Regions from separate parts of the Luteibacter mycovicinus genome, predicted to be linked through region 3. Evidence: riboswitches for the same ligand, from Rfam matches in the RefSeq annotation. Region 3 holds a riboswitch; each other region holds the start of a gene.
The links. Region 3 has a riboswitch for cobalamin ahead of FA85_RS11835 (ribonucleoside-diphosphate reductase subunit alpha). Riboswitches for the same ligand answer to the same signal wherever they lie in the genome.
Positions count from the first base shown of each region.

Region 1: it holds a riboswitch for cobalamin, as region 3 does, so the genes downstream of both, FA85_RS10665 (TonB-dependent receptor domain-containing protein) here and FA85_RS11835 (ribonucleoside-diphosphate reductase subunit alpha) in region 3, are expected to answer to the same signal.
Region 2: it holds a riboswitch for cobalamin, as region 3 does, so the genes downstream of both, FA85_RS17730 (CoA-acylating methylmalonate-semialdehyde dehydrogenase) here and FA85_RS11835 (ribonucleoside-diphosphate reductase subunit alpha) in region 3, are expected to answer to the same signal.
Region 4: it holds a riboswitch for cobalamin, as region 3 does, so the genes downstream of both, metE (5-methyltetrahydropteroyltriglutamate--homocysteine S-methyltransferase) here and FA85_RS11835 (ribonucleoside-diphosphate reductase subunit alpha) in region 3, are expected to answer to the same signal.

Region 1 covers NZ_JQNL01000001.1:2,394,140-2,401,809, reverse strand. The annotation lists gene pgl (6-phosphogluconolactonase) at 1-356, opposite strand, end outside; gene zwf (glucose-6-phosphate dehydrogenase) at 353-1,888, opposite strand; gene FA85_RS10680 (GntR family transcriptional regulator) at 2,063-2,815, shown strand; gene FA85_RS10675 (SIS domain-containing protein) at 2,829-3,863, shown strand; gene nagA (N-acetylglucosamine-6-phosphate deacetylase) at 3,886-5,037, shown strand; cobalamin riboswitch at 5,070-5,299, shown strand; gene FA85_RS10665 (TonB-dependent receptor domain-containing protein) at 5,456-7,351, shown strand; gene FA85_RS10660 (efflux RND transporter permease subunit) at 7,557-7,670, shown strand, end outside.
Region 2 covers NZ_JQNL01000001.1:3,973,333-3,981,002, forward strand. The annotation lists gene FA85_RS17695 (hypothetical protein) at 70-495, shown strand; gene FA85_RS17700 (excinuclease ABC subunit UvrA) at 559-3,192, opposite strand; gene FA85_RS17705 (DUF2000 family protein) at 3,233-3,646, opposite strand; gene FA85_RS17710 (Lrp/AsnC family transcriptional regulator) at 3,725-4,234, shown strand; gene FA85_RS17715 (hypothetical protein) at 4,280-4,468, opposite strand; gene FA85_RS17720 (aldo/keto reductase) at 4,580-5,032, opposite strand; gene FA85_RS17725 (VOC family protein) at 5,141-5,524, opposite strand; cobalamin riboswitch at 5,636-5,840, shown strand; gene FA85_RS17730 (CoA-acylating methylmalonate-semialdehyde dehydrogenase) at 5,981-7,495, shown strand; gene FA85_RS17735 (acyl-CoA dehydrogenase family protein) at 7,507-7,670, shown strand, end outside.
Region 3 covers NZ_JQNL01000001.1:2,694,591-2,702,260, reverse strand. The annotation lists gene FA85_RS11845 (SDR family oxidoreductase) at 1-673, shown strand, start outside; gene FA85_RS11840 (hybrid sensor histidine kinase/response regulator) at 716-3,556, opposite strand; cobalamin riboswitch at 3,751-3,961, shown strand; gene FA85_RS11835 (ribonucleoside-diphosphate reductase subunit alpha) at 4,128-6,635, shown strand; gene FA85_RS11830 (ribonucleotide-diphosphate reductase subunit beta) at 6,788-7,670, shown strand, end outside.
Region 4 covers NZ_JQNL01000001.1:1,541,916-1,549,585, forward strand. The annotation lists gene FA85_RS06985 (aldo/keto reductase) at 1-910, shown strand, start outside; gene FA85_RS06990 (glycosyltransferase) at 932-2,233, opposite strand; cobalamin riboswitch at 2,324-2,540, shown strand; gene metE (5-methyltetrahydropteroyltriglutamate--homocysteine S-methyltransferase) at 2,736-5,027, shown strand; gene metK (methionine adenosyltransferase) at 5,302-6,522, shown strand; gene FA85_RS07005 (DUF4142 domain-containing protein) at 6,688-7,230, shown strand; gene FA85_RS07010 (TIGR03067 domain-containing protein) at 7,325-7,670, opposite strand, start outside.

The DNA of each region.
Region 1 (7,670 bases), 300 kb from region 3:
CCCTCGAGCGCGGCATCGACATCGTCGGCATGCGCCTTGTCGAACAGCGGCAGGAAGGCGGCGACATGCGCTTCGTGCGCGATCAGGGTGTTCCTGACCATGCGCGCATTGGAACGCTCGTTGTCTTCGTCGACCCAGCGCTCGTCGACCAGCGTGATGGTGACCTTCGACCAGTCGATCTCCTGCTCGGCGAGCACGGCGAACATGACCTTGGGCGTGCCGCCGCCGGAAACGGCGATGCTGGCCTTGCCGCGCGCCTTGATCGCGGCGTCGAGCTTGCCGGCGATGTCGCGCGCCAGCGCATCGGCGAGAGTGAGCTTATCGGCGAAATCGTGCTGATGGATCTTGGCGTTCATGCTGCGTCCTCGGCCCAGGTACGGCCATCGCGTTCAATGAGCGCCACGGCGGCGCTCGGACCCCAGGTACCCGCGGTGTACGGCTTCGGCGTATCGCCGCTGCCCTCCCAGGCTTCGAGGATGGGACCGGCCCAGTTCCATGCGGCCTCGACTTCGTCGCGGCGCATGAACAGGGTCGGGTTACCACGCACGACGTCGAGGATCAGCCGCTCGTAGGCATCGGGCTGCTGCACGCCGAACGCCGCCGCGAAACTCATGTCGAGCGGCACGTGGCGCAGGCGCAGGCCACCCGGACCCGGATGCTTGATGGTCAGCCACAGCTTGACGCCCTCGTCCGGCTGCAGGCGCAGCGTCAGGCGGTTGGGCAGCAGCGGACCGTTGGTAGGATCGAAGATGGAATGCGGCAACGCGCGGAACGTGACCACGATCTCCGAGATCCGGTTAGGGAGGCGCTTGCCGGTGCGCAGGTAGAACGGCACGCCCGCCCAGCGCCAGTTACCGATCTCCGCCTTGAGGGCGACGAAGGTTTCGGTCCTGGACTGGTCGCTGCCGAGTTCGTCGAGATAGCCCGGGACGCCCTGACCTTCGGCCGCACCAGCGCGGTACTGCCCGCGCACGGTGAGGTTGCCGGCGTTGCTGGCGTTGATCGGGCGCAGCGAACGCAGCACTTTGAGTTTTTCGTCACGCACGGCATCGGGCGCCAGCGACGAGGGCGGCTCCATGGCGAGCATGCAGACCAGCTGCAGGATATGGTTCTGGACCATGTCGCGCAGCGCGCCGGCACGATCGTAGTAACCCGCGCGATGACCGACGCCGACCGTCTCGGCGACGGTGATCTGCACGTGGTCGATATGCTGGGCGTTCCACAGCGGCTCGAACAGGGCGTTGCCGAAGCGCAGCGCCAGCAGGTTCTGCACCGTTTCCTTACCGAGGTAATGATCGATCCGGTAGGTCTGCGACTCGTTGAAGACCCGGGCCACCGCGTCGTTGATCGCGTTGGCGCTTTCCAGATCGCGACCGATCGGCTTCTCCAGCACCACGCGCGAGCGCTCGCCGTTGAGACCGAGCGACCCGAGGCGCTGGCAGATGTCGGTGAAGATGTCCGGCGCGGTCGACAGGTAGAACACGCGGATGTGCTGCGCCTGCTGCTGCATCAGCGCGGCGAATTCATCCCAGCCTTCTTCCTTGCGCGCGTCGAGCGAGCGGTAGGAAACCATCTGGATGAACGCGTCCAGCTGGGCCGGAGCCACGTGGGACACGCCTTTCTCGACCGAGGAGCGGACCAGGTCGCGGTAGCCCGCATCGTCGAGGGCCTCGCGGGCCACGCCGATGAGGCGGCTGCTGGGCTGGATCTGGCCGTCCACGAAGCGATGGAACAGCGCGGGAAGAAGCTTGCGGACGGCGAGGTCGCCGGTGCCGCCGAAGATGACCAGATCGAAAGGTTCGATCGGGAGGAGATGAGCGCTCACGACAGTGGCCTGCTGGGATCGATGGGTATGCCGACGGATCGTACCAGTGACATACCAGGACATACCAGCCCCGTACCACTCAAGGCGGCGTTTTCCGTCACGATATGAGGCGATGACGCCGCAAAAACGTTTACGGGCCGACTTTGCATCGTGCAAACGCCCGTTTGAATCGCTCACTGGTATTCGCGGGCTTGGACGGTCTTGCCGCAGTGGTCGTTGATTGGTATCTTCTCGACCATGGAAAGCGCTCTCGTCGCCGAATACCAACGCCTGCAGTACGACCCGGCCGCGCGGCAGCCGCTGGCGTACATGCGCCTGCGTCGCGCCATCCGCAACGTGATCGAAAACGGCGAGGTGCAGGTCGGCCATGCACTGCCCAGTGAGCGGGACCTGGCCAGGGCCCTCACGCTGTCCCGGGTTACCGTGCGCAAGGCCATCGGCGGCCTGGTCGAGGATGGTCTGCTCACCCAGCGTCATGGCGCGGGCACCTTCGTGTCCGAGCGCATCGTCAAGCCGCTGTCGCGTATGACCAGCTTCACCGAGGATCTTCGCGCGCGCGGGCTCAATCCGCGCTCGGAGTTCTTCGAGCGGGCCATCGGCGAGGTCACCCCGGAAGAAGCCATGGCGATGAATCTCTCGCCCGGCACCCAGGTGGTCCGCCTGCACCGCCTGCGCTACGCGGGCGACGAGCCGCTGGCGATCGAGCGCAGCGCGGTGCCACTCAACCTGCTGCCCGACCCCAGCCTGGTCGAGGACTCCCTGTACGAAGCGCTCGACACGCTGGGCAACCGCCCGCGACGTGCGTTGCAACGCCTGCGCGCGGTGGTGCTGGGCCCTGCCCAGACCCGGCTGCTCCGGCTCGGCGCCGGCAGTGCCGGGCTGAATATCGAGCGGCGCAGCTTCCTCGACGACGGCCGCATCGTCGAGTTCACGTGTTCCTGGTATCGCGGGGACATCTACGACTTCGTCGCCGAACTGCAGAGCGACTGACGGACCCTTCTTCATGACGATCCAGCCGCAAGACACCCTGATGTACCGCGAAGCGCACGAGACCGCCGAGGTCGTCGAGCGGCAGCTTGCCCTTAACGAAGCCGTGATCGGCGCCCTTGCCGAGCGCCTGCGCGCGAACCCGCCGCGCATGGTGATCACCTGCGCCCGTGGCAGTTCGGATCACGCGGCGATGTACGCGAAGTACGTGTTCGAAACGCAGCTTGGCGTCGTCACCGCCTCGGCCTCGCCGTCGGTCACCTCGATTTACCACGCCGCGCAGCGCCTCGATGGCGCGCTTTACGTCGCCGTATCCCAGTCGGGCAAGAGTCCGGATCTGGTCCGCAACGCTGAAGCCGCGAAGAAGGCCGGTGCGTACGTCGTGGCGCTGGTCAACGTGACCGACTCGCCGCTGGCGGACGTCGCGGACGTGGTCGTCCCGCTGCACGCGGGCCCGGAAACCAGCGTCGCCGCGACCAAGAGCTATCTCGGCGCGCTGTTCGCGATTCTGCATATCGCCGCCCGGTGGAGTGGCAAGGCCGAGATCGCCGACGCCCTGGCCGCGTTGCCCGCGCAGCTGCGCCAGGGCTGGGATGCCGACTGGTCGTCGCTGACGGAAGGCCTCGTCGATGCGCACAACCTGTTCGTGGTCGGTCGTGGCTTCGGCTTCGCCGGTGCGCTGGAAGCGGCGCTCAAGTTCAAGGAAACCTGCGGCCTGCATGCCGAAGCCTTCAGCGCGGCCGAAGTGAAACACGGCCCGATGGCGCTGGTCGGCCCGGACTTCCCGGTGCTGTTCTTCGCGCAGAACGACGACACGCTCCCGGGCGTGCTCGATGTCGCCGCCGAGTTCCGCAAGCGTGGCGCCAATGTCTGGATCGCCGCGCCGGGTGCGACGGGTGAGGGTGTGCTGCCGCTGGTCGCCACCGCACCGATCGCCGCGCCGCTGATCACGGTGCAGAGCTTCTACCGCGCCACGGCGGCGCTCGCGCTGAAGCGCGGCTTCAATCCCGACGTGCCGCCGCACCTGAATAAAGTCACCGAGACCGTCTGACCGTCACCCTCAAGGAATCGCCATGACTCTCGCCCTCGTCAACGGCCGTGTGCTCACCGACAATGGATTCCAGAGCGGCTTTGCCGTGCTGGTCGACGATGGAAAGATCACCGGACTGGCGCTGCCATCCGATCCGCGCGTGCGCGCGGCGGAGCGCCATGACCTCGGTGGTCGCACCTTGCTGCCCGGCTTCATCGACTGCCAGGTCAACGGCGGGGGCGGCGTACTGTTCAACGATGCACCAACGGTCGACGCGATCCGCACGATCGGCGAGGCACACGCGAGATTCGGCACCACGGGTTTTCTGCCCACGCTGATCAGTGACGACGCGGAGGTCATGGCGAAAGCCATCGATGCCGTGAACGACGCGGTCGCCCAGGGCGTGCCGGGCGTGCTCGGCATCCATCTGGAAGGCCCCTTCATCGCCCCTGAGCGCAAGGGCGTGCACGACCCGGCCAAGTTTCGCATCGCCGATGCCGACGATGTCGCGATGGTCGCGCGGCGCCACGGCGGCGTGACCCTGCTGACGCTGGCTCCCGAGCGCGCTTCCGCGGAAGTACTCCAGGAGCTGGTCGCCAACGGCGTCATCGTGGCCGCGGGCCACACGGCCGCCGACTACGAGACCACGCGGCATGCACTGGCGACGGGCGTGCGCGGCTTCACCCATCTGTTCAACGCGATGACACCCTTCACCAGCCGCGAGCCTGGCGTCGTCGGTGCCGCGCTCGAAGACCAGGCCAGCTGGTGCGGTCTGATCGTCGACGGCCACCACGTGCACCCGACCTCGCTGCGTGTCGCCATCGCGGCGAAGGCGCCAAGGAAGATGATGCTGGTCACCGACGCGATGCCGCCCGTGGGGTCGGACAATCCGAACTTCGTGCTCAAGGGCGAAACCATCACCGTGCGCGACGGCGTCTGCCAGACGGCGGACGGCACGCTGGCCGGCTCCGCGCTGGACATGGCCACGGCGGTGCGCAATACGGTCGACATGGTCGGCGTAGCCTACGATGAAGCCGCGCGCATGGCGTCAACGTATCCGGCCGCGTTCCTCGGCCTCGGCGCCACCCACGGTCATATCGCCGCCGGTTACCGCGCCGACTTCGTCGTGATGGACGAGACCCATACGGTGATCGAAACCTGGATCGGCGGCGAGCGCGTTTACGCCGCGGGCTGATCGGGCGGTCGTGACAGCGCCCCACCCTCCGGTTAAAGTCGCGGGGTTCGGGTGTCCCCGGGGCGTCGCGCCACGGGGATGAAACGGGAAGCCGGTGCGCCGCCTCTGCGGCAAGGCCGGCACTGCCCCCGCAACGGTAAGCGCCCGGGGTCGTCACGGCCCCTCGGACACGGCTTCAGCCACTGCGACAGCGGGAAGGCGCCGGTCCGACACCCCTCGGGGACGGCGTGAGTCCGGAGACCGGCCCGACGACGCGCCCCGTGAGCCATCCCGGGGCGTCGTCCCGTTTCGGGCGATTCGCGGAGGGCGAATCCGGACAGTCATCCGGGTTCCGCCCGTGTGCCGTTCGCCGTATGTCCTCCTCGCGCGCCCTTTGAGCTACGCATTGCCGCGCTATGCGGCGGAGGAAGACCGTTCCATGAAGAAGACCCTGCTCGCGGCAGCCCTGCTGTCGTCGATCGCCGCTGCCCACGCGGCCGACGCCCCGGACGCCCTCGATCCCGTGATCGTCACCGCGACCCGCACGGCCACGCCGCTGGACGAGGTACTCGCCCCGGTGACCGTGATCACCCACGAAGACATCGAGCGTCTGCAGCCGCGTAACGTCCAGGACCTGCTCGCCGGGCTGCCCGGTGTGGTCATGGCCAACACCGGCGGTATCGGCCAGCAGACCTCGCTGTTCATGCGTGGCAGCAACTCCTCGCACACGCTGGTCCTCGTGGACGGTGTCCGCGTGGGTACCGTGGGCGCGGGTCTGCCGGCTTACGAGCAGCTGCCGGTCGAGCAGATCGACCATATCGAGGTCGTCCGCGGTCCGCGCTCGAGCCTTTACGGCTCCGACGCGATCGGCGGCGTCATCCAGATCTTCACCCGCCACGGCCAGGCCGGCGAAGCGCCGACCCCGAGCCTCTCGGTCACCGGCGGCAGCCACGGCTACACCGCCGGTCAGGTCGGCGTGTCGGGCGGCACGACCCACGGCTGGTACAACGCCAGCCTCGGCGGCCAGTACACCTCGGGCATCAACGCCTGCCGCATCGGCGCGGGCACGGCGTTCAAGGGCTGCTTCACCGACGAGCCGGACCATGACGCCTATCGCACGTACAACGGCGCGCTGTCGGGCGGTTATCGCTGGGACGACGGCACCGAGCTCACCGGCAGCTGGCTGCGCAGCAAGGGCGATATCGAATACGACGGCGACTACCAGAACCTGACCCGACGCTCGCAGCAGGTCGCCGGCGCGAAGCTGGCTTTCGACGTGCTGTCCACGTGGCGCATGTCGGTCAGTCTGGGCCAGAACCAGGACCGCGCCGACAACTACCTCAATGGCGCCGACAAGGGCTATTACGACGCGGACTTCAACTACGTCACCGGTGCCGACAAGCTGCGCGTGGGATATCTGTACTCTAAGCGCAATCAGGGTTCCTGGCAGAACGACTTCACGCTGGCCCCGGGCCAGACGCTGAGCGCCGGCGTCGACTACCAGCAGGAAAAGCTGAGCAGCGACACGGATTATCTCAAGGACACCCGCAACAACACGGGCGTGTTCGCGCTCTACCAGGGCGTGTTCGGCCCGCATGAGATCCAGCTGTCGGCCCGCCACGACCACAACACCCAGTTCGGCAACCACACGACCGGCTCGGCCGCCTATGGCTTCCGTTTCGACAACGGCATGAAGGTCACGGCCTCTTATGGCACCGCCTTCCACGCGCCGACCTTCAACGACGAGTACTACCCGTACGGCGTGCCCACGGTGAACCTCAAGCCGGAGAAGTCGCGCACCGCCGAGATCGGCCTGTCGGGTCGTCCGGGCATCTGGAACTGGGCCGTCAACGCCTACCAGAGCCAGGTCGACGACCTGATCGGCTACGACGCGAACTTCCTGCCGGTCAACGTCAGCAAGGCCCGCCTGCGCGGCCTCGAAGGCCAGGTGGGCGCGGACGTCGATGGCTGGCACGTGCGCGGCTACCTGACGCTGCAGCAGCCGCTGGACCGGGACAGCGGGCTCGAGAAGGACAACCTGCTGGCCCGCCGTCCGCGTCGCACCGGTCGCGTGGATCTGGACAAGGACCTGGGCGCGTTGACACTGGGTGGCTCGGTCTACGCCTCGGGTTACAGCTACGACGACGCGGCCAACACGACGCGTCTGGGCGGCTACACGACCGCGGATCTGCGTGCCACCTGGCACATGGACGATGCCTGGAGCGTGCAGGGCCGGGTCGCGAACGTGGCGGACAAGCGGTACGAGACGGCGGCGTATTACAACCAGCTGGGGCGGACCTACTATGTGACCGTGCGGTTCTCGCCCGTACGCTGAGGGAGCACCGTGTAGGAGCGCGCCCTGCGCGCGATGTTTCACGGCATCGCGCGCAGGCGCGCTCCTACCCCTGGCACCGGGCTCGGGCAAACGCCGCACCCCTGTCTTCCGGCAGGGCCCCCACTAAAGGCACACGCCACGGACCGGCGCGGACGTCATAAAGTCCCCGGGCGCGGGTATGCTTCCCGCGATCACAGGAAGTGTCGTGAACGTTTTTGCACCTTTCATTCGCCGGCCGATCGGAACCTCGCTGCTTGCGGCGGGGCTCGTGCTGTGCGGCTCCATCGCCTACATGCTGCTCGGCGTGGCGGCCCTGCCG
Region 2 (7,670 bases), 1.3 Mb from region 3:
GTGTCCTTCGATTAGCCGTCCATACGGCAGGGGCCCTGACGGGCTTGAGAAGAGAAGGGGGGAAGCCAAATGACAATCCAGACGTTCGCACGGGCGGCGGGGGTCGCCCTGGTCCTCGTTATCGCCAGTAACGCGGCGGTCGCTCGCTCCGAGGACGACACACCACCCGAGTCGATCTGCTCGGTGCTCGGCACCGCCGCCCGCTACCTCAACACGACGGTGACCGTCCGTGGCGTGGCCAGTAGCGAGGGCAAGACGACGACGCTGTCCGATGCGCAGTGCAAGGGCGCGGTGGACCTCGCCATGGACGACAAGTCCGCGGGTAAGCGGGATGTGTCCTCATTCCGACGCACGGTGAGCAATAAAGGCACCCGTGCCGATGCCACGGTGTTCGGACGCTTCAAGGCGACTGGCGACGCGCAGCATCCGTATGCCATCGATGTATACAGCGTGCGTGACGTGAGCGAGCTGCCGGCGGTTGCCGAGGGGAGCTGAGGGCAGCTCCCACGAGGGCAGCGCCCGGTCGTCGATGGGGCCTGTTCCTGTCGGCGACGCCGTTTACCCGAGTACCCGAGCCAGATAAGGCGCCGTACGGCTCGTCGTCTCGCTGGCGACCAGCCGCGGCGGCCCGCAGGCGACAATCTTGCCGCCCTCGTCACCCGCGCCGGGACCGACGTCGATCACCCAGTCGGCTCCGGCGACCACGCGCATCTCGTGTTCGACGACGACCACCGTATTGCCGGCCGCCACCAGCCCCTGCAACTGCGCCACCAGCTTGTCCACATCCGACGGATGCAGCCCGGTGGTCGGCTCGTCCAGCACGTAAAGATTGCTCCCGCGCTGCGACCGCTGCAGTTCCGTCGCCAGCTTGATCCGCTGCGCCTCGCCGCCGGATAGTTCCGTGGCGGGTTGTCCGAGGCGCAGGTAGCCAAGCCCGATGTCATAGAGAAGCGACAGCGGCTTCATCACCGCTGGCTCGTCGACGAAAAACTCGCAGGCTTCCTCGACCGTCAGTCGCAGCACGTCGGCGATGTTCTTGCCGTTCCACTGCACTTTCAGCGTGGCCTCGTTGTAGCGCGCACCGTGGCACGTGGGGCAGGGGGCATAGACGCTGGGCATGAAGAGCAGCTCGACGCTGACGAATCCCTCGCCCTCGCAGGTTTCGCAGCGCCCCTTCGCCACGTTGAACGAAAAGCGCCCGGCGTCGTAACGTTTCGCCCTGGCCGCCTTTGTCGCGGCAAACAACTTGCGCACGTGGTCGAAGAGTCCGGTATACGTCGCGAGGTTGGAGCGCGGCGTGCGCCCGATCGGCTTCTGGTCGACCTGGACCAGTCGCGTGATGGCGTCGGCGCCCTTGTGGATACGACCGCCGGTCTTCGTGATGACGCTGGGTGCCGTGTCATCGCCTTCGTCCTCCGGGGCGGGCAGCTCATGGCCCAAATGCTCACTGACCAGCTCCACCAGCGCCTGGCTGACCAGACTGGACTTGCCCGAGCCGGAAATGCCGGTGACCGCGGTAAACAGACCGATGGGGAAGGCGGCATCCAGATCATGGAGGTTGTTGCGCGTGATGCCGCGGAGCTCGAGCCAGCGCGATGCCGGGCGAGGTGACCGCTCAAGAGGCCGCTCGTGACCGAACAGATAACGCGCGGTACGCGACAGCGCCACGTCGGCGAGACCATCGGGAGGACCGCTGTAGAGAATCTCGCCGCCGCGCTCGCCTGCATCCGGGCCGACGTCGACCAGCCAGTCAGCGCGACGCATGACGTCCATGTCGTGCTCGACGACGAAGATCGTGTTGCCCGATCGCTTCAGTTGCTCCAGTGCGGTAAGCAAGGCTTCCCCATCCGCCGGGTGAAGGCCGGCCGACGGTTCGTCGAGCACGTAGACGACGCCGAACAGGTTCGATCGGATCTGCGTGGCCAGGCGCAGCCGCTGCAACTCGCCCGGTGACAGTGTGGGACTCGATCGGTCCATCGACAGGTAGCCAAGGCCGAGTGCCTGGAGCGTACCCACGCGGGCAACAAGATCCTGTGCGATGCGCTGAGCAGCGATACGTTTTTCCTCGGACAGGTTGGGGGTGCGCCGCACGTCCGATGACCCGTCGTGCGCGGCGCCGCCGGCGGCTACGCGCTTCGCATTCGCGCGCTTGCCCGCGGCGCGGCTGCGTGTCGTCGACTCGGCCAAATCGTCGAACCGCCCCTCGGCTGCCGGTTTCAACGTATCGACCAGTGCATCGAATGACAACGCGGACAGGCTTCCGATGTCCAGCCCTGCAAAAGTCACGGACAACGACTCGCGCTTCAGGCGCTTGCCATCGCAGACAGGACAGACGCTGCCGATCATGTAGCGCGACACGCGTTTCTTCATGAGCGGACTTTGCGTCGTGCTGAAGGTGTGCAGCACGTAACGCCGCGCACCCATGTACGTGCCCATGTAGCTGGGTTCGGTCTTTCGCTTCAGTGCCGCACGGGTTTCCGCCGGCGTGAAGCCGGCATAGACCGGGACCGTCGGGGTTTCCTCGGTGAACAGAATCCAGTCGCGCTGCTTCTTTGGCAGGTCCTTCCAGGGCACGTCCACGTCGTAGCCGAGAGTGACCAGAATGTCGCGCAGATTCTGACCGTGCCATGCCGGTGGCCATGACGCGATGGCGCGTTCGCGCAGAGTCAGCGTGGGATCCGGCACCATCGATGCCTCCGTCACCTCGTACACGCGGCCCAGGCCGTGGCAGTGCGGGCAGGCACCTTGCGGCGTGTTGGGCGAGAAATCCTCGGCGAACAACATGGCCTGGCCGGCGGGGTACGAGCCCGCACGCGAGTAGAGCATGCGCACGAGACTCGACAGCGTGGTGACGCTACCCACCGATGAGCGTGCTCCGGGCGTGCCGCGCTGCTGCTGCAATGCCACCGCGGGCGGCAGCCCCTCGATTTCGTCGACGTCCGGCACGCCGACCTGGTCGATCAGGCGTCGCGCATAAGGCGCCACCGACTCGAAGTAGCGTCGCTGCGCTTCCGCGTACAGCGTCCCGAAAGCGAGTGACGACTTGCCCGATCCCGACACCCCGGAGAACACGACGAGCGAGTCGCGAGGGATCACGACGTCGATGTTCTTGAGGTTATGCTCGCGTGCGCCACGTACACGCACGAAGCCATGGAGGTCGGTCGAAGAGGGCGGGGATCTACGCTTGGTCATCCAGGGATTATCGCAGCCCCGGCTTGCGGTTCCCGTGAAATCACGTGTGCAGGGGCACGCCCTTCGTGGCTTTCTCGATCGCCTTGCGAGGCCCGCGTAACGCGATGCCGACGAGGTTGGGTGCATCGGCATCTTCCGCGAGGAAGGCTTCGCGGTTGGCCGCGTCGTGTCCAGTGGAGAACATCGCCTCGACATAGATCGCGCGGGTCACGTCGCGTTCGATGGCGACGCGATGCGCATGGGCGAGCTGCGTCGCATCGGCACCGAACACGAGCATCGGCTGCCCGAGCAGGCGCGCGTAGTGACGTCCGGCCGCATCGATGTATGGCTCGCCCATGGCATCCGCCGCCGCTCCGGCGATGCCGGTGGCCAGGAAGGCGGTGACGTTGAGCTTCTGCCATGTCAGCAGATCGCTGCGGACAAGGATGGCGACGCGGGTGTCGAAGGTGGTCATGTCGAAGGTTCTTCGCAGTCTGTTAGGCTGATTCAGTAAAACGCCGAATGTCATTCGGCGAAAGGGCGACAGGCTGCCATGACGAAAAAAACGAAAGCCATTCCGGGCGAGACCCCCGACGCGGTCCGGCTCGACGCGATCGACCGAAAATTATTAGGCGCGCTCTCCGCCGATGCCACGCTGAGCTACGCGGAGCTGGCCGAACGGCTGCATCTCTCCGCACCCGCGCTGCATGAGCGGGTGAAGCGGCTGCGCAGGGATGGGGTCATCAAGGCCACCGTAGCTGTGCTCGATGGGGTGAAGGTCGGGCGTCCGTTGCTGACCTTCGTCCACGTGGACACGACCAGCTGGGCGGTGACACGCCAGCTGCTGGCGCTGCAGGCCTTTCCCGAGGTGGAGGAAATCCACACCGTGACGGGAGAGAGCGCGATGTTGCTGAAGGTGCGGACGGCCGATACGCGGGGGCTCGAGCACCTGCTGGAGCGGATTCACGCGATGGAGGGATTCAAGGGGACGCGGAGCTATATCGCTCTGTCGACGTATCTGGAGCGGGGACCGAGTGCGGAGGAGGCTTCCGGGGCGACATAAAAAAACCCCGCGGTGCGGGGTTTCTGACGCCGACTTACGGGAGGCTCAGCGATCGCGTCGCGCGCGAACCTTGATCCGCTGCATCCGGCGCTGCTGCATCATGTTGAACCAGAAGGCCGTCTCCGTCACCACGCCAGCGGCGACGAGCAGCAACGTCCCTGTGACCGAACCGGCGAGAAAGAACACGACGGCCAGGGCGAACAAGGCGGCGAGGACGAGATGACGTTGGCTCATGGGTGACTCCTGCTTGCTGCGCGGCCCCGGGACCCGGGCGCGGCCTGATTCGATCCTCGGCTACCTACGAGATGGTGTCAATCGCGGAAACGTCAAGGGATTGTGGGCGATTCAGCCACGATAACGTCGCGCATCCACCAGCAGGGTCAGTGCGGGGGAGGTCTGCCGCCGGTTCGGGTCTACGCGGTGCTGATAGAGCAGATCGATCTGCTCGATGCCCAGACGCTTGAGCGATCCCTCGGCGGCCTTGCGGATGTTTTCCGGGAGGCTGTCCAGACCCGTCTGCTTGTTCGTTTCCGGATCGAACGCGAAGCCGAACTTCGTCACGATGACGACGCGGTCGCGCATCGGCGCGGGGGCTTTACCGACGATTTCCTCGTTGGTGAACGGGCCATAGACCTCGGCCGTGTCGAAGAAATCGACGCCCAGGTCCACCGCCTCGCGCATGAGCTTGACTGACTCGTCGCTGCTCAGCGCGTGGCTATAGCTGAAATTGAGGCCCATGCAGCCAAAGCCGAGGGCTGAGACTTCCAGGCCGCTTTTACCGAGAACGCGCTTTTTCATGGTGATCTCCAGAAGGTAGCCATGACGCCATGCTACCGACCGGGGGTCCAGTGATTAAGTGGGATAAACCGCTTGAGCCTATGCGGGCAGTTCATCAATGATCTTCCATCAGCTGGCGTGAAACACCGCCTCGATGTTGTGGCCATCCGGATCCAGCACGAAACCGCCGTAATAGCCTTCGTGATAGTGCGAACGCGGGCCCGGCGGACCGTTGTCCCTCGCGCCCGCATCCAGCGCCGTCTGATGAAATAGCCGCACCAGCTGCTGCGAACTCACTCGAAAGGCGACGTGTACCGGCGGCTGATTGGGTGTGCCCTGGTAGATCCAGAAATCCGGCTTGCCGTTCTCGCCGAACCCCGCCACATCGGTGCGCCCCGTTTTCGACGCGGGGAAGTGCACGATCAGTTCGTAGCCGATGGACGCCAGTACGGTGGTGTAGAACTGCTTGCTGCGCTCGAAGTCGCTGACGGTGGCGCCGGTGTGGTCGATCATCGGGATCTCCTGGGCGTGGAACGGCTGGTCCGCGCAGCTTAGTCGGAATCCGTGGCGGCATCCAAGGCGCCTTTACTGCATCGCAGCGTGTCGCTCGCCGCGTCGCCGCCTACACTTCCGCTGGCCACAGGTGTCCTGCCGCCGCCATTCCGGTGCGCAGGGTGAAACGGGAAGCCGGTCCGATGCCGGCGCTGCCCCCGCAACGGTAGGCGAGAAAACCCGACTCAGAACCACTGCGGCAACGCGGGAAGGTGTCGGGGTGATGCGGATCGCATCGCTCGCAAGCCCGGAGACCGGCCCGTGGTGGGCACCGCTTGCGGTGTCTTCCTCGGGTGTTGCGGTGGGCAACCGGACGAGCTGGCTCGATGCGGCGTCCGCGGCCTCGAACCGACTTGTCTCGCTCACGCACGCCCGGTTTCGCGGGTGAGCGATATGGAGACAGGCATCATGAACGAGATGAATCGTGCCGCGACCGACGTCGCGACCGTCAAACTGCTGATCGACGGCGAGTTCGTCGAGTCCGCGACCACACAATGGCGCGATGTGATCAACCCGGCGACGCAGGTCGTGCTGGCACGTGTGCCCTTCGCCACGTCCCGGGAGGTGGATGCGGCCGTCGCCGCCGCCCGGCGCGCGTTCGCCACCTGGCGCAAGACGCCCATCGGGACGCGGGCCCGCATCTTCCTCAGATACCAGCAGCTGATCCGCGAACACATGGCGGAGCTGGCGGCGATCCTCACGGCGGAACAGGGCAAGACACTGCCGGACGCGGAAGGCGACGTGTTCCGTGGCCTCGAGGTGGTGGAGCACGCGGCGGCCATCGGCAATCTGCAACTCGGCGAGCTGGCCAACAACGTGGCCGGTGGCGTGGACACGTACACACTGCTGCAGCCGCTGGGTGTCTGCGCCGGCATCACGCCGTTTAACTTTCCGGCGATGATCCCCCTTTGGATGTTTCCGATGGCCATCGCCACGGGAAACACCTTCGTGCTGAAGCCGTCGGAGCAGGACCCGATGGTCACCATGCGGCTGGTCGAGCTGGCGCAGGAGGCGGGCATTCCCAGAGGCGTGCTCAACGTCGTGCACGGGGGCGAGGAGGTGGTCAACGCCATCTGCGATCACGTCGACATCAAGGCGGTGTCTTTCGTCGGATCGACGAAGGTCGGTACGCACGTTTATCACCGTGCATCGCAAGCCGGTAAGCGCGTGCAGTGCATGATGGGAGCGAAAAATCACGCTGTCGTTCTGCCCGACGCCAACAAGGAGCAGACGCTCAATGCCATGGTCGGTGCCGCCTTCGGTGCGGCCGGGCAGCGTTGCATGGCGGCATCGACGGCGGTGCTGGTCGGTAACGCGCGGGAGTGGATTCCCGACATCGTCGCCAGAGCGCAGGCGCTGAGGGTGAACGCAGGCATCGAAGCGGGCACCGATGTCGGTCCACTGATCTCATCCGCAGCGCGTGAGCGCGTGGAGAGCCTGATCGACGCCGGGGTAGCGCAGGGGGCGACACTGGAGCTCGACGGTCGCGGCTTTCGCGTGCCGGGTTACGACGAAGGCAACTTCGTCGGGCCGACGATTTTCTCGGGCGTGAAGCCTGGCATGCGTATCTACGACGAAGAGATCTTCGGGCCCGTGCTGGTCGTCCTCACGGTCGACACGCTGGACGAAGCGATCGACCTGGTCAACGCCAATCCCAACGGAAACGGTACGGCCGTGTTTACGCAGAGCGGTGCGGCTGCCCGTCGCTTTCAGGAAGACATCGATGTGGGGCAGGTCGGTATCAACGTACCGATCCCGGTGCCGGTGCCGCTGTTCTCGTTCACGGGATCGCGTGCGTCCAAACTCGGCGACCTGGGCCCTTACGGCAAGCAGGCGGTCATGTTCTACACGCAGACCAAGACGATCACGTCGCGCTGGTTCGACGATGACACGCGTGGCCACGGCGTCAATACGACGATCAGCCTCAAGTGATGGCGGCCGTCATGGATATTCCTGTGATGGGGCAAGGTTTCGGCTTCAGCGACGAGCAGATGGCATTTCGCGAGGCGGCGCGCGATTTCGCGGCATCCGAACTGGCGCCGCGTGCGGCGCACTGGGACGCCGAGAGCATCTTTCCGCGTGAGGCCATCGGCAAGGCGGGCGAACT
Region 3 (7,670 bases):
GGAAGGTGCCAGTGTGGTGATCAACTATCTTCCGTCCGAACAGAAGGATGCCGACGAGGTCGTCGCGCTGCTCAGCGGCGAAGGTCACACCATCGTCGCCGTGCCGGGTGACCTGAGCGACGAGGCGTTCTGCAAGGATCTGGTCAAGCGCACCGTGAAGGAACTCGGTGGCCTCGACATCCTCGCCAACGTGGCAGGCCGTCAGCAGTTCAGCAAGTCGATCGACGAACTGGACACCGCGTCGTTCGAAGCGACGTTCCGCACCAACGTCTTCGCGCTGTTCTGGCTGAGCAAGGCTGCGCTGGAACACATGCCGCCGGGCGCGACGATTGTCAACACGGCCTCGATTCAGGCTTATGAGCCGTCGGACATCCTGCTGGACTATGCGCCGACGAAAGCGGCGATCGTCGCCTTCACCAAGGCATTGTCGAAGCAGGTGATCGAGAAGGGCATCCGCGTGAATGCCGTGGCGCCGGGTCCGGTCTGGACACCGCTGCAGCCGAGCGGTGGTCAGCCGCAGGAGAAGGTGGTGGAGTTCGGCAAGAACGTACCGCTGGGACGTCCGGGCCAGCCGGTGGAATGTGCGCCATTGTACGTGTTGCTCGCCAGCCAGGAGTCGAGCTTCATTACCGGTGAGACGTACGGGGTGACGGGGGGCAATACCCTGCCCTGACTTCCGGTGTCGTCCTCGTGGCGGCCGGTGCACTGGCCGCCGTCAGCCCCGGGTGATCCGTCCCAGTGCTTCCATCAGATCGGCGACGCCGTAGGGCTTGATGATGACCGCCGTATGCGAATCGCGCTGAACGCCATTCGCCAGGTGATCGCCTGTAGCGAATATCACCGGTAGCTCCGGCTGGTTTTCGCGCAGGCGCTCCGCCACCTCGACACCGCTCATGCCGGGCAGGCCCACATCGGCGAGCAGCACGTCAATACCCTCGACACCGTGCAGGCGGATCGCCTCGTTGCCGTCGCCCGCCTCGAACGCCGTGTGCCCGCGGCTTTCCAGCATCTCCGCGATGGACATGCGGATCAGCGCATCGTCCTCCAGGACGAGGACACGCAAAGGACGCAGCGCGGCAGAAGACGATGCTGAGGAACCGGCAGCGGGTGCCGATACCGTTTCGGCGATCGTGCGCGGGACGCGCGAGCTCAACAACTGACGCACACGCCGTGCCAACTGCTCGCGCGTGTACGGCTTGCTGAGCAGTTCAACGCCTTCGTCGAGACGGCCACCGTGGACGATAGCGTTCTCCGTGTAGCCCGAGGTGAACAACACAGCGATCCCCGGCTGGCGCTCGACGGCTTTGCGCGCCAGCTGCGGACTGCGCAGCGGACCGGGCATGACCACGTCGGTAAACAGCAGGTCGATGGCGATGCCACTTTCGATGATCGACAGGGCGCTCTCCGCGTCACGCGCCTTGAGCACCCGATAGCCCAATTCACCCAGCATGCCCACGACAGTCTCGCGCACGGCTTCATCGTCTTCGGCGACGAGGATCGTCTCGTCACCGCCGCGCACCGCTTCTTCCTCGATGGCTACCACGCGATCTTCGCTCTGCGTCGAACGCGGCAGGTAGATCTTGACCGTCGTGCCTTCACCGGCCTCGCTATACATCTTGACGTGGCCGCCGGACTGTTTGACGAAGCCGTAGACCATCGAAAGGCCAAGGCCCGTTCCACGCCCTTCCGGCTTGGTCGTGAAGAAGGGATCGAACACCTTGTCGAGGATGTCGTGCGGAATACCGGTACCGGTATCGGTCACGGCGAGCATGACGTACTGGCCCGGCCGCAGGTCGCCGTGTGCCGTGGCATAGGCCTCGTCGAGCAAGGCGTTACCGGCTTCGATGGTGAGCTTGCCCTGCCCGTGCATCGCGTCGCGTGCATTGATCGCGAGATTCAGCAGCGCGTTCTCGACATTGGACGGATCGACCAGCGTGTTCCACAAGCCACCGGCGATGACGGTCTCGACCTCGATGGCCTCACCGAGCGCGCGGCGCAACAGTTCGTCCATGTCGCGGATGAAGCGACCGATGTTGACGACCTTGGGCGCGAGCGGCTGACGCCGGCCGAAGGCGAGCAACTGGGCGGCCAGCTTGGAGCCACGGGTGACGCCGGCCATCGCATTGGCGACGCGCCGCTCGGCCCGTTCGTTGCCCGACACATCCGCGCCAAGCAGCTGCAGATTGCCGCTGATGACTTGCAGGAGGTTATTGAAATCGTGCGCGACGCCACCGGTCAGGTTGCCTATCGCATCCATCTTCTGCGCCTGGCGCAGCTGTTCCTGGGCGGCATCCAGTTCAGCGTCGCGTGCGCGCTCGCTGGTGACGTCACGCGCCACGGCGAAGATCATGCCCTCACTCGGGACCGCCCGCCAGGACAGGTGCCGGAAGCCACCGTCCGCGGTGCGGTAGCGGTTCTCGAAACGGAGCGTAGCCACACCGTCGGCCAGCTGCTCGGTTTCCTCACCAGTGCGCCCGGTGTCGTCCGGATGCACGAAGTCCAGATAGGAGCGGCCGATGGTGTCGCGCTCGCTCCAGCCGAGAATCGCGGTCCACGCCGGGTTGACCGAGAGCAGGCGGGTGTCGGTGTCGGCGACGACGAGGATGTCGCTCGACAGGCGCCAGATGCGGTCGCGTTCCAGCGTACGTTCGGCGACCTGACGCTCCAGACTGTGCGCGAACTCGAGCAGCTCGGCCTCGGCGCGACGGCGCTCCACCGCGACGCGCGTGCGATGGGCGACCTCGCGGACGAAGTCGATCTCTTCTTCCGGCCACTCCCGCGGGCTTTCGTGGTTCAGATAGAGCAGCGCCACCGTGCCGCCACGCTCGGTCACCGGCATGTTGATGAACGAGGTGGCGCTGATCGACGCCAGCGCGTCCGCCGTATGGATCGTGCGCGGGTCCTTGTACGCATCGGACACGACCGCGGTACGGCCGGCCTTGATATCGTCGATGTAGGAGCCGTATTCACGGAAGTTGAGGACACCGGCGATCGTGACGATGCCCGGCGCGTTCCAGTCGCGCTCGATCGTGATGGTCTCCGCGATCGTGTCCACCGAGCCATAGCCCGCACGGCTGACATGAAGCGCGCGGCCGAGTACCTCGGCCACGCGGTAGGCGATCTCGGCGGGATCTTCGACTTCGCGGAGGATGTCGCTGACCTCGATCAGCGCCACACGACGCTCTTCGATGGTGCGCGCGGCCTCGGTCTGCCCGGACAGCGGGCGGATGCTCACGATGAAGGACGCCTGGCCCAGCGCCGAAGCGCGCCACGGCTCGATCGAGACCCGCCAGGTGGCGCCCTCCACGGAGCCCAGGGCCAGCTCTCGGACGCCCCCGGCGTCAGCAAGCGACAAGGCGGTCTCGAGGCGAGACCGGCTTTCCTCATTCCACCAGGTCAGAAAGCCGCACGCACCCGCGTCGCGGAGGCGTGCCGTCATCCAGGCATTGGCATACAGGAGCTCGCCATCCGCCGTGACGGCGGTGAAGCCGAAGGGCAGCGCGTCGAACGCATCGGTGACCAGGGCATGTTCCTGCAGCGCGAACGTCAAGGTCATCTAGCGAGCGATCCTATGAGGGATCGCAGATGTTATCGGTTAGAGGTCATGCGCTTTGTGTAGACGATCTTCACAAAACCCTCATGGTCCTCTTCGTCGCGGGGCGGGAAAGGGGTTGCAAAAAATCACTTGCGGCGGATCAAGCACATAGCGGCGACACCCTACATCTTGTGTTGACGCTGCCACCCCCCGCCTATATGGTGTGTCCCGTTGGTGTCCGGAGAGGCGCGACTGCCCGTCGGACTTAATAGGGAATCCGGTGCGAATCCGGAACTGCCCCGCAGCGGTAAATGGAAACGATCCCGTTCAATGCACTGGTCCTTCAGGGGCTGGGAAGCGACGGGTAGGCGGACCGAAAGGTCCATGTCCATGAGTCCGAAGACCTGCCAGCAATCGGTGCCCGGGCGGCCTCGATAGTGGTGACGGCTTCCGCGGGGAAGCACGTCGCGGACCGGAGCCCCTTCGCGGCGCGCTCCGTCCCCGGCCGTTTCCCGCATCAGCCCCATCCCTCACGAGCCAGCCGACCGGGAACGGGTGATAGAACCTGGGGCGAGCCAAGACAATGACCACGATGGATTCTTCCGCGCGCGAGCGCACCGAGACGGCCGATGCCGCCGTCTCCGCCAATAACACTACGGACAAGGCGCCTGCCGCCGGCTACCGCAGCGACCCGCCGCCGGCGTTCGCGCTGACGCCCCCGCACAACCCTGGCCAGATGCGCGTCACCAAGCGCAACGGCGGCCAGGAAGTCGTCGACGTGAACAAGATCGTGCGCGCGGTGACCCGCAGCGCCGACGGCCTGTTCGCGGTCGACCCCATGCGCGTCGCCCTGAAGACCATCGGCGGACTCTACGATGGCGCCACCACGCAGGAACTCGACCAGCTGTCGATCCGCACCGCCGCGGCGCTCACCGCCGAAGAACCGGAGTACGGCCAGCTGGCCGCACGCCTGCTCGCCGCCTTCGTCGACAAGGAAGTGTCCGGACAGGACATCCAGTCGTTCTCGCAGTCGATCTCCACCGGTTTCGACCTGGGCATCCTCAACGAGCGCCTGCGTGACTTCGTCCTGGTCAATGCGCGCAAGCTCAATGACGCCATCGACACGACCGGGTCGCGCCGCTTCGAGTACTTCGGCCTGCGCACGGTTTATGACCGCTACCTGCTGCGTCACCCGACGAAGCGCTTCGTCATCGAGACGCCGCAGTATTTCTTCATGCGCATCGCCTGCGCGCTCGGCGGCAACGACGTGGCCGAGACGCTCGAGCTGTATCGCATGCTGTCGTCGCTGGAGTACCTGGCCAGCTCGCCGACCCTGTTCAATGCCGGTACGGCGCACGAGCAGCTGTCGTCGTGCTTCCTGCTGGACTCGCCGCAGGATGCCCTGGAGTCGATCTACGCCAAGTACGGCGACGTGGCCCAGCTGTCCAAGTTCGCCGGCGGTATCGGCCTGGCTTACTCGCGCATCCGTTCGCGCGGTTCGCTGATCAAGGGTACCAACGGTCATTCCAACGGCCTCGTGCCCTGGCTGAAGACGCTGGACGCCTCGGTCGCCGCGGTAAACCAGGGTGGCAAGCGCAAGGGCGCCGCCTGCGTGTACCTCGAGTCCTGGCACGCCGACATCGAGGAATTCCTCGAGCTGCGTGAGAACACCGGCGACGACGCGCGCCGCACGCACAACCTCAACCTGGCCAACTGGGTGCCCGACCTCTTCATGCGCCGCGTGGAGACCGACGGCGACTGGTCGCTGTTCGATCCGAAGATCGTGCCGCACTTCGTCGACACCTGGGGCGCGACGTTCGAGGCCGCCTACGAGAAGGCCGAGGCCGAGGGCCTGGCCGCCAAGTCGATCAAGGCGCGCGAGCTGTACGCCCGCATGCTGCGCTCGCTGGCACAGACCGGCAACGGCTGGATGACCTTCAAGGACCGCTCGAACGCCACGAGCAACCAGACCGCGCGTCCGGAAAACGTCATTCACCTGTCCAACCTGTGCACCGAGATCCTTGAAGTCACCTCCGAGGGCGAGACCGCCGTGTGCAACCTCGGCTCGGTCAACCTGGCCCGGCACGTGGTGGACGGTCAGTTCGACTACGAGAAGCTCGGTACCACGGTGCGCACCGCCGTGCGTCAGCTCAACCGCGTCATCGACCTCAACTTCTACCCGATCGCCACGGCGAAGACGGCCAACATGAAGTGGCGTCCGGTGGGTCTGGGCGTGATGGGCCTGCAGGACGTCTTCTTCAAGCTGCGCCTGCCCTTCGACTCCGAAGAAGCGCGCAAGCTGTCCACGCGCATCCAGGAAGAGATCTATTTCCACGCGCTGTCGATGTCCAACGAGATCGCCGAGCGCGACGGTGCCCACCCGGGCTTCGACGAAACCCGCGCCGCCAACGGCGAGCTTCAGTTCGACTACTGGCCGGCGGCCACGCCGACCGGCGTAGAGGGCCGCTGGGCCGAGCTGCGCGAGAAGATCAAGGCCAAGGGCCTGCGCAATTCGCTGGTCATCGCCATCGCTCCGACCGCCACGATCGCTTCGATCGCCGGCTGCTACGAGTGCATCGAGCCGCAGGTGTCCAACCTGTTCAAGCGCGAGACGCTCTCGGGCGACTTCCTCGTCGTCAACCGTTATCTGGTCGATGAGCTGAAGACGCTGGGCCTGTGGACCGCCGACGTGCGCGATCAGATCAAGCTCGCCGAAGGTTCGGTGCAGGGCATCGCCGCGATTCCGGCCGCGCTGCGCGAGGTCTACCGCACGACGTGGGAGCTGCCGCAGAAGGCACTGATCGATCTCGCCGCCGCGCGTGGTGCGTACATCGACCAGAGCCAGTCGCTGAACCTGTTCATGGAAAACCCGAACATCGGTCAGCTGTCCTCGATGTACATGTACGCGTGGAAGTCGGGCATCAAGACGACCTACTACCTGCGTTCGCGTCCCGCCACCCGCATCGCGAAGACCACGGTGAGCTCGTCGTCGGCCTCGCTGCCCACGCCGGCCGCTCCGGTCGCCGATGCGCAGGAGCAGGCCGAAGCCGCGGTGTTCTGCTCGCTCGAGAACCCCGAGTACTGCGAAGCCTGCCAATAAAAGCAACGCGCCCCGCAAGGGGCGCAGCATCCCTGTAGGAGCGCGCCCCGCGCGCGAAGCCGCTGCCTGCGCCAAACGTTTCAGCATCGCCGCTTCGTTGGTTTTTCGCGCGCAGGGCGCGCTCCTACACGTATTTAATTCGAGGTAGCCCGATGTCCGCTTCTCCCGTCACCCGCGATACCCATATTCTCGATCCCGGCTTCGAGCTGACCCTGCGGCCGATGAAATACCCGCAGTTCTACGAGATGTATCGCGCGGCGATCCGCAACACCTGGACCGTGGAAGAAGTGGATTTCTCGCTCGACACCACCGACCTGAAGTCGAAGATGTCGGATGCGGACCGTCACCTGATCCATCGTCTGGTCGCGTTCTTCGCCACCGGCGACACCATCGTGTCGAACAACCTGGTACTCAATCTGTACCAGCACGTGAACTCGCCCGAAGCGCGCATGTACCTTTCGCGCCAGCTGTACGAAGAAGCGCTGCACGTGCAGTTCTACCTCACGCTGCTGGACACCTACATTCCGGAACCGGCCGAGCGCAACAAGGCCTTCGCCGCGATCGAGAGCATCCCGTCGATCCGTCAGAAGGGTGAGTTCTGCTTCAAGTGGATCGACTCGATCCAGAACCTCAACCGTCTCGAGACGCGCGAGCACCGTCGCCAGTTCCTGCTCAACCTGATCTGCTTCGCCGCGTGCATCGAAGGTCTGTTCTTCTTCGCCGCCTTCGCTTACGTGTACTACCTGCGTTCGCGCGGGCTGCTGCACGGCCTGGCCTCGGGCACCAACTGGGTGTTCCGCGACGAGTCCGGCCACATGGCGTTCGCCTTCGAGGTCGTGCGCACCGTGCGCGAGCAGGAGCCGGACCTCTTCGACGACCAGATGCGCCAGGAAGTCGAAGCGATGCTCGAGGACGCCATCGCCTGCGAGACCCAGTTCGCCGCCGACGTGCTCTCGGGCGGCGTGGCCGGCCTGTCGGTCAACGACATGCGCCAGTACCTCGAATACTGCGCCGACCAGCGTCTGGTCCAGCTGG
Region 4 (7,670 bases), 1.2 Mb from region 3:
CGTTCCCGACCGCGGAAACCACGCCTGGACGCTCGATGAAGAACAGAGCCGGCCCTTCATTCGCAAGGCGCTGGACCTGGGCATCAACTTCTTCGACACGGCGAACGCATACTCCGACGGCACGTCCGAAGAGATCGTCGGACGTGCCCTGAAAGATTTTGCGAAACGCGACGAGGTGGTGATCGCCACCAAGACCTTCTTCCACTGGCGCAAGGGACCGAACGGCGGCGGCCTGTCGCGCAAGGCGATCTTCCATTCGGTGGACGACTCACTGGCCCGCCTCGGCACCGACTACATCGACCTGTTGCAGATCCATCGCTACGACCAGACCACGCCCATCGAAGAAACGCTCGAGGCGCTGCATGACGTGGTGAAGGCCGGCAAGGTCCGCTACCTCGGCGCCTCGTCGATGTATGCGTGGCAGTTCGCGCAGATGGTTTACACCTCGAGGATGCATGGCTGGACCGAGTTCATCAGCATGCAGGATCACTACAACCTGCTGCAGCGTGAGGAAGAGCGCGAGATGATTCCGTTCTGCATCGATGAGCACATCGCGGTGTTGCCATGGAGCCCGCTGGCACGCGGACGGCTGACGCGCGACTGGGACGAGGGCAGCGACCGGCAGAAGAGCGATGTCTTCGGCGGCACGCTTTACAACGCCACGGAAGACTCGGATCGCGCCATCGTCGCGGCGGTGAAGAAGGTGGCCGATGCGCGTGGCGTGCCTCGTGCGCAGGTGGCATTGTCGTGGGTGGCGCATCGTGACGGCGTGACTGCGCCGATCGTCGGGGCGTCGAAGCCGCAGCATCTCGATGATGCGGTGGCGGCGATCGATCTGGAGCTGACCGAGGAAGAGACGGCAGCTTTGGAGGAGGCTTATACGCCGCGGGCGATCGCAGGGTTCGCGTAAGCGTTGCTTGCGGCAGTTCGGCTATGTTGTTGCCATACGGCGGTCTCGCCGCGCCATCGCCTGTTCGATCACATCCGCGGCCGGCGACGCGCCTCGCTCGGCCCGGATGACTTCAGCCGCGCGCTGGGCACGCAAGGCCACTCCCTCGTCGGTCAGAAGCACGCGCAGCTTCCCCGCCGCCCGGTCAGCGCGGTAACGCGAAGCGGGCAATACATCGCCCACACCCAGCCGAAGCACACGCGCCGCATTGTCAGGCTGATCGAAGCCATGCGGCACCACGAGCGCCGGACACCCCGCGCGCAAACTCTCCTGCGTCGTGCCGACACCCCCGTGGTGTACCACCGCGGAAGCGCGCGGGAACAGCGCACCGTGTGACGCGTATTCCACAGCCATCACCCCGGCTGGCAACGTGTCGGGCAAGCGCGCGCGCATCTCGGGCGAGCCGGTGAGCAAGACGGCACGACGTCCGAGCGCGCCTGCCGCCGCCATGCTCTCGCGAAGGAAGGCCTCGCCCGCGTGCACCGCCGCCGATCCCAGCGTAAACACGATCGGCGCGTCACCCGCGTCGAGAAACGCCGACAGCTCCGGGGGAAGGGTTTCGTTGAAGGGCGAGTAACGGCAATAGCCAGTGACCACGCTGTGCGCCGGGGCATCCTGCGGCGCGTGACCCAGCAACGGCGAATACATCGCCAGCACACCATCGCGCGCGTGCTGTCCGCGATGAAACGGATCGCCCCACACCGACACCGGCGCCAGACCCAGCGACTGCCGGAAGCTGCGCACGGCACGTGTCCACGGTGCGGTCACCCGCTCGCCGATCCGGCGCACCCAGGCGCCACGACGCGGCGACGCACGTAAGAAACGGTCGAGTCGCGCCATGCCCGTCGCCGGCGGATCGAAAGCGGAAAGGAACACCGCGGGCGACAGGACGGCGGACAACCACGCCACGCGTGTCGTCTCGCCCAGAATCTGGCCGGCGAAGGCGAGCGTCGAGGTGACGATCGCATCGGCCTCCAGACATACCGGCGCCAGCGCGCGGTAGCTCGCCGCGACATCCTCCGCAGCCAGGTCACGTACGACGAAGCGCGGACCGCGCAGCGGATGGAACGCCCGGGCAGCGAAGGCGGCCTTGTCCTCGGGCTCCGCGATCCCGCTGGCAAGGACGAACCTCAGCCCGGCCTCCGCCACCGCCTCGCGATGAATCGCATGGGCACCGATGGTGACCCGATGGCCCCGCGCCACCAGCTCCCGCCCCACGGACAGGAACGGAAACAGGTCACCCTGCGATCCCACCGTCGCCATCACGATGTGCCTTGCCGCCATGCCTTACTCCCGATGCCCTGGCGCATCGTCGCGGGCGACATGTCGACGCGATGCATGCCTGGCTCGTTGACCTGCCCCGTCCGTAGGGCTAACCTCTGGGCCGCCAGCGGTCTTTATCTCTCTATTCGAATAGAAGGATAAAAGCGAAGAGGGAAGCCGGTGAGAATCCGGCGCTGCCCCGCAGCGGTATGTGGAGACGAGCGCGTCATCAGCACTGGATCGATGGCGATCCGGGAAGCGACACGCAAGGCGGCACCCAGGTGCCACATCCACGAGCCCGAAGACCTGCCGCCGGCCTGGGCGCGCGTGCCGTCATGGGTGCGTGTGCCCTGCCCGACCTGGGCCGTCGCGTTCGCGCGAGGGTCCGGTTCGCCCGCGGGGGCGAAGGTCGACGGCAAGCCGCATGACGCCTTCACGCTGCCGCACCTTCCGTGTGGCAGTGCACGTGCGTCCGCGACGAACCGCCCTTCCCTCCTCTTTGCCACGAAGAGGAATCATCCACATGCCACACGTTACCTACCCCGGTTTTCCCCGCATCGGCCGACGCCGCGAACTGAAGCGAGCGCTGGAAAGTCACTGGAGGGGTGAAACCAGCGCCGACGACCTGCTCACCGTCGCCCGTCAGCTCCGCGAACGCCACTGGCGCCTCGCGCGCGACGCGGGAGCCGACAGCGTTCCCGTCAACGACTTCTCGCTTTACGACCATATGCTCGATGCCGCCGTCGCGGTCGACGCCATTCCCCCGCGCTACCGTGGACTCCATCAGCGCGATCCGCTTGCCGGCTATTTCGCCATGGCACGCGGCCGTCAGGACGGCGAAGTCGACCTGCACGCGCTGGAGATGACCAAGTGGTTCGACACCAACTACCACTACATCGTCCCCGAGCTGCAGGCGGGCCAGTCGTTTGCCACGCGCGCCGACAAGGTCGTCGCGGAATATCGTGAAGCCATCGCACTCGGCCATGCGGCGCGCCCCGTACTCCTCGGTCCGCTGACCTTCCTCCGTCTGGCCAAGACCGTCGACGGCAGCGATCCCCTCGCGCTGCTCGACGCGTTGCTGCCGGCGTGGAGCGGTTTGCTCGATGCGCTCGCGGACGCGGGTGCCGACTGGATCCAGGTCGACGAACCGGCCCTCGTGCTCGATCTCGAGCCGGACTGGCAGGCGGCCTATCGCGGCGCTTATGCCGCCATCGGTGAACGGTCGCGTGGCCGCATCCTGCTCGCGACCTACTTCGGCGAGCTCGGCGGCAACCTCGAACTGGCGGCGTCGTTGCCCGTCGCCGGCCTGCATGTCGATCTAGCGCGCGCGCCCGGGCAACTGGATGCCGTGCTCGACGCGCTTCCCGCCGGTCGTGTGCTGTCCGCCGGCGTGCTCGACGGCCGCAACATCTGGCTGAGCGACCCGTCCGCCATCGCGCCGCGCATCGCCCGCGCACGCGAGCGCCTCCGCGACGAGCGTTTGTGGCTGTCGACGTCGTGCTCGCTGCTGCACGTGCCCATCGATGCGTCGGAAGAAAGGCACCTGCCGGGTTCGATCGGCGACTGGCTGTCGTTCGCGCGGCAGAAGATCGCCGAACTGCGACGCTACGCCGATGCCGCCGTCGGCGACGAGACGGCGCAGCTCGCGCTCGCGCGTCAGCAAGCGACGGTGGCGGCGCGTCTGCTTTCTCCCGACGTGCTGCGCGCCGACGTGCGGGCGCGCGTGCGTGGACTGACGCCCCAGTTCGGACAGCGCCGCTCGGCCTACGCGTTTCGCGCGAATGTGCAGAAGCAGCGCTTCGGCCTGCCCAACCTGCCGACCACCACCATCGGCTCGTTTCCGCAGACCACGGAACTACGCCTTGCGCGTGCCGCGCATCGCTCGGGCAAGCTTGACGACGAGGCTTATACGGCCGTGCTTCGCGAGGAGGTGCGGCGCGCCGTGACGTTTCAGGAAGAAGCCGGCCTCGATGTCCTCGTGCACGGCGAGCCCGAGCGCAACGACATGGTCGAGTACTTCGGCGAACAGCTGCAAGGCTACGCGTTCACGTCTCTGGGCTGGGTGCAGAGTTACGGCTCGCGCTGCGTCAAGCCGCCGATCGTCTTCGGTGACGTGGCGCGTCCCGCCGCGATGACCGTCGCCTGGTCCGCATACGCCCAGTCCCTGACCGCCAGGCCGATGAAGGGCATGCTCACCGGTCCGGTGACGATGCTGCAGTGGTCGTTCGTACGTGACGATCTCCCGCGTGCCGAGGTGTGCCGACAGATCGCCCTGGCCTTGCGTGACGAGGTCCACGATCTCGAAAAAGCCGGCATCGGCATCGTGCAGATCGACGAGCCGGCGCTGCGCGAAGGCCTTCCCCTCCGCCGGGGTGACTGGGCCACCTATCTGGACTGGGCGGTCGACGCGTTCCGGATTACCGCGGGTGGCGTCAGCGACTCGACCCAGATCCATACCCACATGTGCTACTCGGAGTTCAACGACATCATCGAGGCGGTCGCCGCGATGGACGCGGACGTGATCTCGATCGAGACCAGCCGCTCGCGGATGGAGCTGCTGGACGCCTTCACACGGTTCCGCTACCCGAACGGGATCGGACCCGGCGTCTACGACATTCACTCCCCGCGGGTGCCCGGCAAGGAGGAAATGGCCGATCTGCTGTCCCGGGCGCTCCAGGTGCTTCGTCCGGACCAGCTCTGGGTCAATCCCGATTGCGGCCTGAAGACCCGCGGCTGGCCCGAGGTAGCTGAGGCCCTGACCGGGATGGTGGCCGTGGCCCGGGCGGCCCGCGAACGGCTGGCGGAGGTGGCCTGACGGAAAAAGGGGCACCGTGTCCCCGCGCTGTTGGCCTTTCGCGCGCGGGGCGCGCTCCTACACGGCGGCTGTCGTAGGAGCGCGCCCCGCGCGCGAAAAGCCAACAGAGCGGGCGGCACCCCCCTCCCAACCCCCTCATACCCCTTCCCGCGCTGAACATCCATGCAATCGTCACCCGCCGGGGGTACCCTTGCCGCTGCAAACCGGCGACGGGGCGTGTATCATGGCGCGCCCCATTTATCTCTTTATCCGTAAAGAAGGATATATACCCTCGATGAGCAATTTCCTCTTCACCTCCGAGTCGGTCTCCGAAGGCCATCCGGACAAAATCGCCGACCAGATCTCCGACGCCGTTCTGGACGCCATCCTGGCCCAGGACCCGCGTGCGCGCGTGGCCTGCGAGACGCTGGTGAAGACCGGTGTCGCCATCGTCGCGGGTGAGATCACCACCAGCGCCTGGATCGATCTGGAAGCGCTGACCCGTAAGGTCATCCTCGACATCGGCTACGACTCCTCGGAAGTCGGGTTCGACGGCGAGACCTGCGGCGTTCTCAACCTGATCGGCAAGCAGTCGCCCGACATCAACCAGGGCGTGGACCGCAAGAAGCCGGAAGAACAGGGCGCTGGCGACCAGGGCCTGATGTTCGGCTATGCGACCAACGAAACCACCGAGTACATGCCGGCGGCGATCCACTACGCGCATCGTCTCGTCGAGCAGCAGACCAAGGTCCGCAAGAAGAAGAACTCGCCGCTGCCGTGGCTTCGCCCGGACGCCAAGAGCCAGGTCACCCTGCGCTACGAGAACGGCGAAGCCGTCGCCATCGACGCCGTCGTGCTCTCGACCCAGCACGATCCGGACGTCAAGCAGAAGGACCTCATCGAAGGCGTGCGCGAGCTGATCCTCAAGCCCGTGCTGCCGGCGAAGCTCCTGCACAAGGGCACCAAGTTCCACATCAACCCGACTGGCAAGTTCGTCATCGGCGGACCGGTGGGCGACTGCGGCCTGACCGGCCGTAAGATCATCGTCGACACCTACGGCGGCTGGGCCCGTCACGGTGGTGGCGCGTTCTCGGGCAAGGATCCGTCCAAGGTCGACCGTTCGGCTGCCTATGCCGCGCGCTACGTCGCCAAGAACATCGTCGCGGCCGGCCTCGCCGACCGTTGCGAAATCCAGGTCAGCTACGCCATCGGCGTCGCCGAGCCGACCTCGATCTCGGTGACGACCTTCGGCACCGGCAAGATTCCCGACGAGAAGATCGAGAAGCTGATCCGCAAGCATTTCGACCTGCGCCCGTACGGCATCATCCAGATGCTCGATCTGGTCCACCCGATGTACCAGCCGACCGCCTCCAACGGTCACTTCGGCCGCAAGCCGTACGACGTCACCGACAAGAACGGCAACACGTTCACGGCGTTCTCCTGGGAGAAGACCGACAAGGCTGACGTCCTGCGCGACGCCGCCGGCCTCGGCGCGACGGTTGCTCGCCGCAAGTAAGTTTTGTGCGACATGCGATAAGTTTTGTGCGACATGCGATAGGAAACGGGCGCCTTCAGGCGCCCGTTTTCGTTCAGGAACTTCAGAAAGTTGCCGCCGGGGTCACAATGCTTTCATGGCTGGAATGAGACATCTGACAGCCGTTACCGTGCTACCGGAGAATCCATGATGTCACGCACCCTGCCCCGCCTCATCGCGACCGCGCTACTCGTGGCCGCCGTTCCTTTCGCCGCCCATGCGCAGGACGACGCCAAGCAGACCGATTCCAAGGGCGGTACCCCGACCGATGCCGGCTTCGTCACCAACGCCAGCGGCGCAGGCCTGGCCGAAGTGGAGCTGGGCAAGATCGCCGTGACCAACGGCGGATCGGCCAGGGTGAAGTCGTTCGGCCAGCACATGGTCGACGACCACACCAAGTCGGGCGAGGAGCTGAAGAATCTTGCGAGCGGAGACCGCGGCTATGCCACCGCCGAGAGCCCGCCGCCCGCGAACCAGAAAGACATCGACGCGCTGAAGCGCCTCAATGGCGCGGCGTTCGACAAGGAATACGCGAAGGTAGCTGTCGCCGATCACGAGAAGGCCATCGCCATCTTCGAGGTCGAGGCCGAGAAGGGCTCGAACAAGGAACTGCAAGCCTTCGCTAAGAAGACCCTGCCGACGCTGAAGCAACATCTGAAGATGGCTCGGGCGCTGAACAGCGGAAAGTAAGACCTGTAGGAGCGCGCCTCGCGCGCGATGCTCTTAACGCCTGACGCACGACGGTCAGCGCAAGAGCATCGCGCGCAGGCGCGCTCCTACATTTTTAGGGGCGATGCCGGACGAAGCCGCGCAACGTCAGGCCCGGGGACGTGACGAATGCCGTCGGCTGGGCCATACCTTCATCGGCCGCGATGAAGAGGAACTGGTCGTCGTCCAATACGTAACTGGCGGGCAGGCGCTTACCCGCGTCGTCGCCCATGCTGTCGATCCAGGTGATCGACTTCGGCTGCGTGGTCGTATCAAGCACGAAGTGTCCGGCGAGCAGCACCTCGCCGCCTTCCCGACGTACCGAGAAGGTATCGCCCTCGATGATGGTGATCGCGCCATGCCCGCTGTGGTCATCCGGAGGGTCGATGATGCCGTTCGCTTCGAGCCGAACCTGGCGCCAC